One region of the Trichocoleus sp. DQ-A2 genome, then DNA from elsewhere that is predicted to be linked to it. Evidence: predicted binding sites of a transcription regulator. Region 1 holds the regulator's gene; the other holds the start of a gene.

Region 1 (5,228 bases):
CTGGAATGTTAACAACTTCCAAACCAGCGAAAACGTCTCTGGTTGAGCAAGTGGAGCTAACCATACGGTATAGACAAGAAATGTAATCCATATCAAGAACAAGGCAATTTTTCTGCCCATAATCTTGACCCATAACTTTATACATCAATTATTTAACTTTAAAAGCCCGATAACAGCACTTACCTCCGTCTTAAGTCACACCAACTTGCATTCAAAAGAAAGCCACAGGCTCTCCTTTCTTTCCTCCGCGTCCTCCGCGACTTCTGCGGTTCTCTCTCCTAAAATAGAGATACGGTTCAGACTCGTATAGTGCTAGCAACAGATTCTGGTACTGAACCAGCACCAGCTTCTGGTAAAGGTGGACGAATACAGAGATAGGCAATGGGTCCCAGCAGAGGAACCAGCGATACTGCCCAAAAAACTGGGGGAATATTGAACCCTCGACGCGCCATATCATCGCCAAGAACGGTCGGAAACAACAGACAGAACAGGCAAAAAGCCAAACTCATGCCATTGACAAAGCGATCGCTTTGGAATTGCTGAATAAACCCTCCCCAATCACCCGCCAGTAAGGCAAATGCTAGCAATAAAAGCGTGCTGAAATTGAGGATAATACCTGTCCAGCGAGAATCAAAAACTTTGAGCAAGGTATCCTTTTGCCCGGAAAACTCTTGATTCGGTTCCCTCAAGGCTAAATAAGGTATTAAGCTAATCACTCCCGTTCCCGCTGAACCCAAAGCAAAAGGCCAGAAACGAATCTTTTGCATCCTCCCATCGACGAACAAAAGACAGCTATAGATGAGTATCCAGATGCCAATCAGGGAAAATATAGAAAGGATAATTGGGTTGACCTGGGTCCACTGACCCGTCAATATATTTTTAATGAGCCTCAGTGTGTCTGGCGTAATTGGCGGTGCCAGCAGCAAAACATAGGAGATAAATCCAGCCCATAATAACCAAAGTGCTGTTTTTCTAGCCATATTTCCATCAAATTTTAATTTCTAGATTGTGCGGGTTGCCGTTCCGTGGAGAAAGCTTCGGCATTAGTTTCTGGTAAGGGAGGACGCAGGCAAAGATAAGCTAAAGCGCCAAACAAAGGAATCAGCACTACTATCCAAAAAAGTGTAGAATTCTTGATTCCCCGACGCGCCATATCATCTCCCAGAAGTGCGGGAAATATTAACCACAGCAGGCAGAAATCCAAACTCATGACATGAACGAAGCGATTTGTCTGGAACTGCTGAATATAATCTGCCCAATTCCCGCCCAATAAGCCATATACAACCAAACTCCCAGCGCCGAATGTTAGCAAAAAACCAAGCCACCGGGAATCGAGTATTTTCAGAAATAAATTCTTTTCTCCGTGAAATTCCTGGTTGGGTTCTCGCAGTGCTAAATAAGGCAACAAAGCAAATGCTCCGACTCCAAAAGAGAACGCCGAAAAAGGCCAAGCTGCTACCTTTTGCTGTTTGCCATCAATGAGCATCAGACAGGCGTAAATCATCGGTACGATGCCCAGAAGATTGAATAGCGTGACGACTAGGGGGTTAATCCCTGTCCATTGACCTGTGGAGAGATTTTTGATGAGTTCAAATGTGCCTGGTTGTTCAGGAGGTGCTAACAGAAAGGCATAGGTAATAAATGCTGCCCAAAGCAACCAAAAGCCAATTTTTCTAGCCATATCAGTGAAGAATGAAAAGCAAAAATTAGAGCTAATCGCAATTAGCCATGTTTATCGTTCGTAGTTCGTGGTGGGCTACCCAATCGCTAATCGCGATTAGCGATTTTCTAAATTAAGCAGGTTGCGTAAGAGCATCCGAGAGATAATCGGCGGCGGCTTCAACGAGTGCGATCGCATTTTCGTACACCATCCGCGTTGGCCCCAAAACACCTACACTTCCCACGGGTACTGAACCCTGCTGATAAGTTGCAGAAATCAGCGTACAGGTACGCATCGGTTCTAAAGGATTTTCCGAACCAATCCGCACTGTCACTCGCGAACCAGAGGTGACATCTGAAATAGCCGTGACATCTGGTCTAGGCCATTCAAAGATTAAAGGCCACAACTGGTCTTGTTCCTCTTCCAATAGGTGTATAAGCGTCTGCACTTGCTGTAATTCGGAAAATTCTGGCTGACGCAATACTTCAGCGACGCCACGAACCATAATTTGAGTTGTGGCAGGTTGGGAAGTGCGACGGATCAAGTCGGAGAGGAGATTTCGCAAAGAATCAACATATCGTTGAAATTCTCGGTCTAGTTCGCTCCAGTCTAAAGTTGCCAGTTCACTGAGCGATCGCCCCCGCAAGTGGCTATTCAGAAAATTCGATAAAATTTGCAACTCCCGATCTACAATTTCTGCGTCCGGTTGCTCATCCTCCGATTCTGAGAGCGGTAACTCCATTAAGACGCTAGTCGTCTCATAAGAATCCGTCACCACAATCAGCATCACCCTTCCCGGATCGAGCTGCACCAGTTGCAAATGCCGCAAACGATTAGTTCGAGTCTGCGGCATCGTGATCAGGGTAATATAACCGCTGAGCGTTGCCAGAATTTGCGCTGCACCCCGCAACACAGTCTCGAAACTCTGATGTTCCAAGTTCAAACGGTTTGTGAATAACTGCTCTACCTGACGCCCCAAGGCTTCAGAAGGCTTAATTAATTGATCGACATAAATTCGATAGCCAGAGTCAGAGGGAACCCGTCCAGCCGAGGTATGGGGTTGATAGAGCAACCCCGCTTTCTCTAAGACGCCCATTGCATTGCGAATCGTCGCTGGACTGACGCACAGATTATACTCGTCTACCAAAGCTTTTGAGCCGACTGGCTCAGCCGTCGCAATATAGTGACGGACAGTTGCCCAGAGAATACGTTGTTGACGGTCAGTCAGACTTACTTGCCTAGCCATTTAAACGAAAGCCGAATTGGATAGGGTTTTAAAAACAATTGGAAATTCCTGGACTTCTGATGATGAATTTCTCAGTAAGTCCGGCGCTCTTGTCAAGCAAGCAGCCGATTAAATATAGGATAGGTTAAAACAGAATAGCAGATGCTGCCTTCTGCCTGCCGGTTCGCCACACCCAGCCAGTAGAAGCATAACAGCCGCCGAACTTCAACCTTAGACATACCATGACGATCGATCGCAGAGTTAGGACATTATCGCTACCCGTAACTCTAGAGTCCACAGTCTCTATCAGGATTGTCTGTAGTCTACTCGACTGCATCGAAGTTTGTCAGCCAAAACCTCTAAATACTTATTTCGCTAGTAAAAATTAAAACAATATCGTGAACCGTATTTAATTAAAAAATCTAACCCCAGCCTTTTTCCTTAGTAGGGAAGAAAGAGAATTTCTGCCCTCTTGTTGCAGGAGCGGGGTTGGGGAAGAGGTTCCAGCTTCAAGATAGTTTTGTACTGGGATCATTAGTATTGGGAAATTGTCGGATCGACTCGGATTGAGTAGGCATCGATGCCACCAGCAATATTTTTGACATTGGTGAAGCCTTGCATTTGTAGCCACTGGCACATCTGCGCCGAACGGATGCCATGATGACAGAGAACCAGCGTCTCGGCGTGCGGATCGAACTGGGTCTGGATTTGGTCAGCCCAGTCGGCAAATTCCGACAAGGGGAGGTTTTCAAAACCCTCAATGCTGGCGATCGCAACTTCCTGTGGTTCTCGCACATCCACCAATTGCAGACTCTCAGGGGAATCGGCAAGACGGCTGGCAAGTTCTTCTACGCTAATCTGGGGAATATCTTGGCGAAAAGATTGAGCAGACATGAGGTTGTGCAACGCTGGAGATTAACTAAGATTTTAATAGTTGGCAGTCCGATGAGCTGAAATAATAGGTTCTGGCATCGGGATTAGTGTTCTTAGCTGAATCGCGCTCACCCAAGGTCTACATTTCACCATGAAGCGACGCTCGTTTTTCTACGTTCTGGCAGCTGGCGTTTTAGTGCTGCTGTTAATTGGTGCCGGTGGCTTTTACTGGCTGAGGGCAAACAGTCCTCTCGCCCTTCTAGGGGGTGGGGAGGTGACGAACCCATCTGCCACCATATTTGTGCCGAAAAAGGCACCCGTAATGGTGTCATTGCTTGTGAATCCAGATCGGTTGGAAGGGTTGCGGCAGGCTGTAGCGCGTCCCGCGAACCGCAAGCGCTCGCGTGCAGAACTCAACCAATTTAAACAAAGCTTACTCGCGAACACGGATCTGGACTATCGCCGAGATATCCAACCCTGGCTGGGGGATGAAATCACGCTGGCTCTCACCAGCTTAGATATCGATCGCACCCGTGACAATGGAGAGCAGCGCGGGCTGCTACTGGCTGTCACCACCAAAAATCCGCAACGCAGCCGCGAGTTTGTGGATTTGTTCTGGCAGAAGCAAGCAAATGTTGAGACAGATTTAGTCTTTGAGACTTATAAAGGTGTCAAGCTGATTTATAAGAATCAAGAGTCGGTCGTCAAAACTCAAGACGCAGTCAATAAAGGCTTTTACAACCGCGATAGATCGGCATTGCCAAAAGACGCGATAAACCGCGCCTCAGCTCAAAACTCGGTTGCTACCGCAGTTGTTGGCGATCGCTTTGTGTTGTTTGCCAATAATCCTAGGGTGCTGAAAGAAGCCATTAATAATGTGCAAGCGCCCAATCTCAGCCTCAGCGATTCAACTTCTTATCAGCGGGCAATCGAAAGCATCTCTCAGCCGAAAATTGGTCTGACTTATGTGAATCTACCCGCGCTGGCGAAGTTGCTGGGGAACAATTCACAGATGGAAATTGACCCAACCTATGAGAGTTTAGCCATCGCCATCTCTCCAAAAACTCAAGGATTGCTGGCAGAAACCGCTTTATTAGCGGCTACCGGACAGGAAATCCCCCCGACAACTCCCAGCCTATCTCAACCAGTCGGAGCGTTGCAGTATCTACCAGAGAAAATAGCGATCGCAGCTTCTGGTAGTAACTTAGAGCAACTGTGGACTCAACTCACTTCTGGATTAGATAGCGATGATAGCCTTGTCCAACTGATCGATCAACCCATCGCGAATCTCCAAGCTCGTTGGGGCATTGATTTAAAGCAAGATATCTTTAGTTGGGTGCAAGGCGAGTACGCTTTAGGAATGCTACCTCGTGCCGACCGCAAAGATTCAGATTGGATTTTTGTCGCCGAGAAATCAGCAACGACAAAAGCAGAGGCGGCAATCGATCGTCTAGACGCTGTTGCCAAACA
Region 2 (5,228 bases), on a different contig from region 1:
TCTCTTGCTTCGTGCCCTTTGCGTCTAAGCGCTCCCTTGCGGCTTCGCTAACGCGGTTCAAACAAAAAAAGCTGCTTCCACTAGGAAACAGCTTTTTTAATTAGTAGGTGGGCAATGCCCACCCAGAGAGTAAATTAGTAGTCGAAGTCGCCGCCCATGCCAGCGCCAGCACCCGCAGGAGCGCCATCTTTCGGCTCAGGCTTGTCAACCACGATGCACTCGGTGGTCAGCACCATGCCAGCGATAGAAGCGGCATTTTGCAGAGCGGAACGAGTCACCTTGGCAGGGTCAACGATACCGGCTTCAAACATATCGACGAACTCATTCGTTGCAGCGTTGTAGCCGACGTTGAAGTCCTTCTCTTTGACGCGCTCAGCAATGACAGCGCCATTCTGACCGGCGTTTTCAGCAATCCGCTTCAGAGGAGCAGCCAAAGCACGAGAAACAATCATCGCACCTGTCAACTCTTCATTCTTCAGGTTGGCAGTTGCCCACTCTTCCAGTTGGGGAGTCAGGTGAGCTAGGGTTGTGCCACCGCCAGGAACGATCCCTTCTTCCACAGCAGCTTTAGTCGCGTTGATGGCATCTTCCAGACGCAGCTTCTTGTCCTTCATTTCCGTTTCGGTCGCAGCGCCCACTTTGACGACAGCGACGCCACCAGCCAGTTTAGCTAGACGCTCTTGCAGCTTCTCGCGGTCGTAGGAAGAATCGGTTTCGTCCATTTGACGGCGGATTTGCTCGCAACGAGACTTCACAGCAGCTTCGTTGCCTTCGGCGACAATTGTGGTGTTGTCCTTGGTGATGTTGATGCGGCGAGCTTTGCCCAGCATTTCTAACCGGGTGCTTTCCAGCTTCAGACCAGCATCTTCGGTGATCAGCTGACCACCAGTGAGAACGGCAATGTCTTCCAGCATTGCTTTGCGGCGATCGCCAAAACCAGGAGCCTTAACAGCAGCCACGTTCAGCACACCCCGCAGGCGGTTAACTACTAGGGTTGCCAGTGCTTCTTTCTCGATGTCCTCAGCGATAATGATCAGAGGACGACCAGCACGAGCGACTTGCTCCAGAACGGGCACTAAGTCTTGGACAAGCGTGATTTTCTTATCGGTCAGCAGGATGAAAGGCTCTTCCAGAACCGCTTCCATCCGCTCCATGTCGGTAGCGAAGTAGGGAGAGATGTAGCCTTTGTCAAAGCGCATCCCTTCAGTGATTTCTAGTTCGGTGGTCATGGACTTCCCTTCTTCTAGGGAGATGACGCCTTCTTTGCCCACCTTATCCATCGCTTCAGCGATCATCCGACCGACTTCTTCGTCGTTACCAGCAGAGATGGTTCCAACTTGAGCGATCGCTTTGGAATCTTCTACTTGTTTGGCGTGTTCGGCAATTCTTTCCACCAGGAAGCCAGTGGCTTTGTCAATCCCGCGCTTCAGAGAAATTGCATTTGCACCCGCAGCAACGTTTCTCAAGCCCTCTTTTACAATTGCATGAGCGAGAACGGTTGCAGTCGTAGTGCCATCACCAGCAGCATCATTGGTCTTAGAAGCGGCTTGACGAATTAAGGAGACCCCCGTGTTTTCAACGTGATCTTCTAATTCAATTTCTTTGGCAATGGTGACACCATCATTCACGATTTGTGGTGCGCCAAACTTCTTCTCTAGTACCACGTTGCGGCCTTTAGGGCCGAGAGTGACAGCTACTGCTTCAGCTAGGATGTCCATCCCTTTTTCCAGGGCGCGACGAGCGTTTTCGTTGTAAATAATGCGCTTAGCCATAGTTCCTCAGTTGTTTTGAGTTTTGAGTTTTGAGTTTTGAAGGAGTGTTGAGCATTGAGTTTTGAGTGTTGAGTTAAGCAGATGTTTTTAACTCGGAACTCTCAACTCAGAACTCATAACTTTATGAAACGACTGCTAAAATGTCCTTCTCTGAAAGCAGAACATACTCTTCTGTGCCGAGTTTGATGTCTGTGCCAGCGTACTTGGAGTAGAGAACCTTGTCGCCCACAGAGACTTCCAACTCAACACGAGTGCCTTTGTCATCGCGCTTGCCAGGTCCCACAGCGACGACTTCCCCTACTTGAGGCTTTTCTTTGGCATTATCAGGAAGAAGAATTCCACCAGCGGTTTTCTCTTCAGCAGCGCTCACTTTCACAAAAACGCGATCGCCCAGCGGCTTAACAGTGGATACGCTTAGAGATACAGCTGCCATACAAACTTCGCTCCTATTACAGGTTTGACTCAAGACACACGATTCGTTCGTTGAGAATTAGCACTCTCAACCTCTGAGTGCTAATTTAGCCCAACCAGTGTGCGATCGCAACAAAATTCTTTGTACGGGTTCCCGAACTTATCCGGTTGTCGGAAGACTTTAGTAGAAATGCTTAAGACACAAAGATAGCTTTAGTCATTGGGATGGCATAGCGCGATCGCACTCAATCTGCTAAAAAAAATTGGAACCGCTAAAATCTCCTAAAAAACGGATATCTCGCTTCTTCCAAGGAAATCAAATAAATAATGACTGAAAACACAGTGGCTGAGTCTAGCCCTGAAATTCCTGAAACTTGTCAATCATCAGACCCAAACGCTCTCGCCGCTTGTGTGCAGACCTTGGGACTGAATCAAATTCAGCGCCATGTCTTCATCTGTGCCGATCCAACCTTACCCCAGTGTTGCTCCAAGGAAACCAGTTTAGAATCTTGGAATTACTTGAAAAAGCGACTTAAAGAGCTAAAACTAGACAAGCCTTCCGACAAAAGCCCTCTTTGTATTTTCCGCACCAAAGCAAACTGTCTGCGAGTTTGCTCCCAAGGCCCAATTCTAGTCGTTTACCCAGATGGTGTTTGGTATCGTGGAGCGACTCCTGAAGTCATTGAGCGGATTATCCAAGAACATCTGATTGGCAACAAAATTGTGCAAGAATACGCTTTCTTAGTTCATCCACTACCAAAACCCTATACAGTAACATAGTAGCTACGTTATATTCTTCCGTGTACCTACTAGATTTTCGTCGTTGTGACCCATGTCAGTGACTATAATTTTCTAAAAAGAGATTATAGGAATTGCCTAGACTTAGTAGGAGTCGGTGCAGCAGGGTGCTGAAAAAAACGTAAACTATACGTACAAAACGGTTTAAATTTTCACAATTCCAGGCTTGGCGAGTGGCACAGCATGAAAGACACCAGTATAAGAGATAACAAACGACTGTTGCTGATTGATGACGACCCCAACCTGATTTTGCTGGTCAAGGACTACCTGGAATTTCGGGGGTACGAAGTCATCACCGCTGAAAATGGTCGGGAAGCACTGGAAGTTCTAGAGCATGATATTCCTGACATGATTATCTGTGATGTCATGATGCCAGAGATGGACGGAATTGCCCTTGTGCAACACGTCAGAGAAGATCCCCGCATCAGCTGGATTCCAGTTCTATTCCTCTCAGCGAAAGGTCAAAGCCAAGACCGAGTCAAGGGTCTCAATACTGGGGCAGATGTCTACATGGTCAAGCCCTTTGAGCCTGAAGAATTGGTGGCGCAAGTGGAATCTTCTCTTAAGCAGGCCACTCGCCTAATTCATCATCCAGCTAGAGGAACCGAAGGAGGGTCGAAACTCCAGGTACCTGACACTGTAGAATTAACCCCGACCGAGCTGAAAGTAGTTCAGTTTGTGGCAAGAGGTATGGCAAATCGAGAAATTGCTGAGCAGATGAACGTCTCTCAGCGGACGATTGAGAGCCACGTATCCAATATGTTAGGTAAAACGAATCTCCATAACCGCACGGAGTTAGCTCGTTGGGCGATTGAGAGTAATATGGCTTAACAAATAAAAAGGCAAAATTAATAATTTCTATTATTAGTTTTGCCTTTTTAACTTTTTATTACCACCCATCTTGTTCGCTGTCAGATTTGCCCCACAGTTCTAGATCCAGTTCATTCAAATAAGTTAAGGCGCTTTGAAGTTGGCGAGTCGATCCTGAGAGTTCTAGGTCAAACCAGCCATCATCTCTAGCGTTGGCTCCTAAAAGGGCAGCAGCAATATTAACTGTGACACCGTGGTGAGAGACTAGTCGCGAGATGATGGGATCTTCCTGATATTCCTTGGGAATGCGGATTCTGACACGCATTTTAGTAGGTCTGTTATCTTCGTGCCCAGTCGTAGATTGAGCAGGTTTTGATGTATTTACAGGCAAGTCATTTGTACTATACATAGTCCTCAATTCCTCCTATTCAACATCTTTAATACTGGTTTTACGCTCTAGAATTTCTTTCAAGACCAGGGTAACTAACGCGAGTGCCCCAAGTAGAACGGCGGCTGAGAAAGATGCTTGAGTCTGGTATTGCTTATAAGCTTCCTCCACAAACAACGGCAAAGTTTGAGTTTTGCCCGCAATATTGCCAGATACAACCGAGACGGCACCAAACTCGCCCATGACTCTGGCGTTGGTCAAAATGACGCCGTAGAGGAGGCCCCAGCGAATATTCGGCAGAGTGACGCGCCAGAAGATTTGCCAGTCAGTTGCACCCAACGTTTTAGCCGCTTCTTCTTGATCTGAACCAGCTTCTTCCAAAACGGGAATCACTTCACGGGCGACGAAGGGCATCGTAATAAAAGCACTCGCCAATATCATTGCAGGCGCGGCGAAAATAATTTTTATGTTTGCCGCCGCTAGCAGTGGACCAAACCAACCGTTGCGTCCATAGAGCAGCACGATCATCAGTCCAGCGACGACTGGGGATACGGCAAAGGGGATGTCTAGAAGGCTGATCAGAAAGGTTCGACCCCGGAATCGATGTCGTGCGACCACCCACGCTGCACAGAGTCCAAACACAACATTCATCGGTACGACAACCAGGGCGATCAAGATAGTCAGCTTTACGGCATGGAGAAAATGGGGTTCCGTCATATTGTGGATAAACGGGCCAAACCCTCCCTTAAATGCTTGCACAAAGACGTTGATAGCTGGAATGAACAAAATCACAGCCAAGTAAGCGATCGCTACCCCGATCAAAACAACTTTTACCCAGCTTTTTTCCTTCTGGTTTGGGGAGACTTGAGGAGTTTTTAATTCTGGATTAAAAGACTTCCCTGCTACATTAGAGTTCATACTTTCGTCCCCACGCTTGCAAAACATTAATTACGATTAGAACTAACAGCGAAATTACTAATAAAACAGTCCCAATCACCGTTGCTCCGGAATAGTCATACTGTTCCAATCGCTGAATAATCAACACGGAT

What was found. Region 1 encodes HrcA, which represses chaperone genes, less so after heat shock. Its sites were predicted from a motif close to ANTTAGCACTCNNNANTNNNGAGTGCTAANT; they were not measured.
Region 2: the regulator HrcA is predicted to act here: its motif matches at 2,261-2,291, upstream of groES (co-chaperone GroES).

Annotation. Positions count from the first base shown of each region.
Region 1 is NZ_JAMPKD010000005.1:236,523-241,750, forward strand. Features, by position in the region: gene NC997_RS06640 (DUF2834 domain-containing protein) at 1-120, opposite strand, end outside; gene NC997_RS06645 (hypothetical protein) at 297-980, opposite strand; gene NC997_RS06650 (DUF2834 domain-containing protein) at 995-1,681, opposite strand; gene hrcA (heat-inducible transcriptional repressor HrcA) at 1,794-2,906, opposite strand; gene NC997_RS06660 (hypothetical protein) at 3,031-3,222, opposite strand; gene NC997_RS06665 (rhodanese-like domain-containing protein) at 3,420-3,779, opposite strand; gene NC997_RS06670 (DUF3352 domain-containing protein) at 3,910-5,228, shown strand, end outside.
Region 2 is NZ_JAMPKD010000011.1:50,319-55,546, reverse strand. Features, by position in the region: gene groL (chaperonin GroEL) at 135-1,772, opposite strand; gene groES (co-chaperone GroES) at 1,894-2,205, opposite strand; gene NC997_RS12790 (ferredoxin) at 2,511-2,963, shown strand; gene NC997_RS12785 (response regulator transcription factor) at 3,165-3,812, shown strand; gene NC997_RS12780 (NIL domain-containing protein) at 3,871-4,116, opposite strand; gene cysW (sulfate ABC transporter permease subunit CysW) at 4,216-5,097, opposite strand; gene cysT (sulfate ABC transporter permease subunit CysT) at 5,087-5,228, opposite strand, start outside.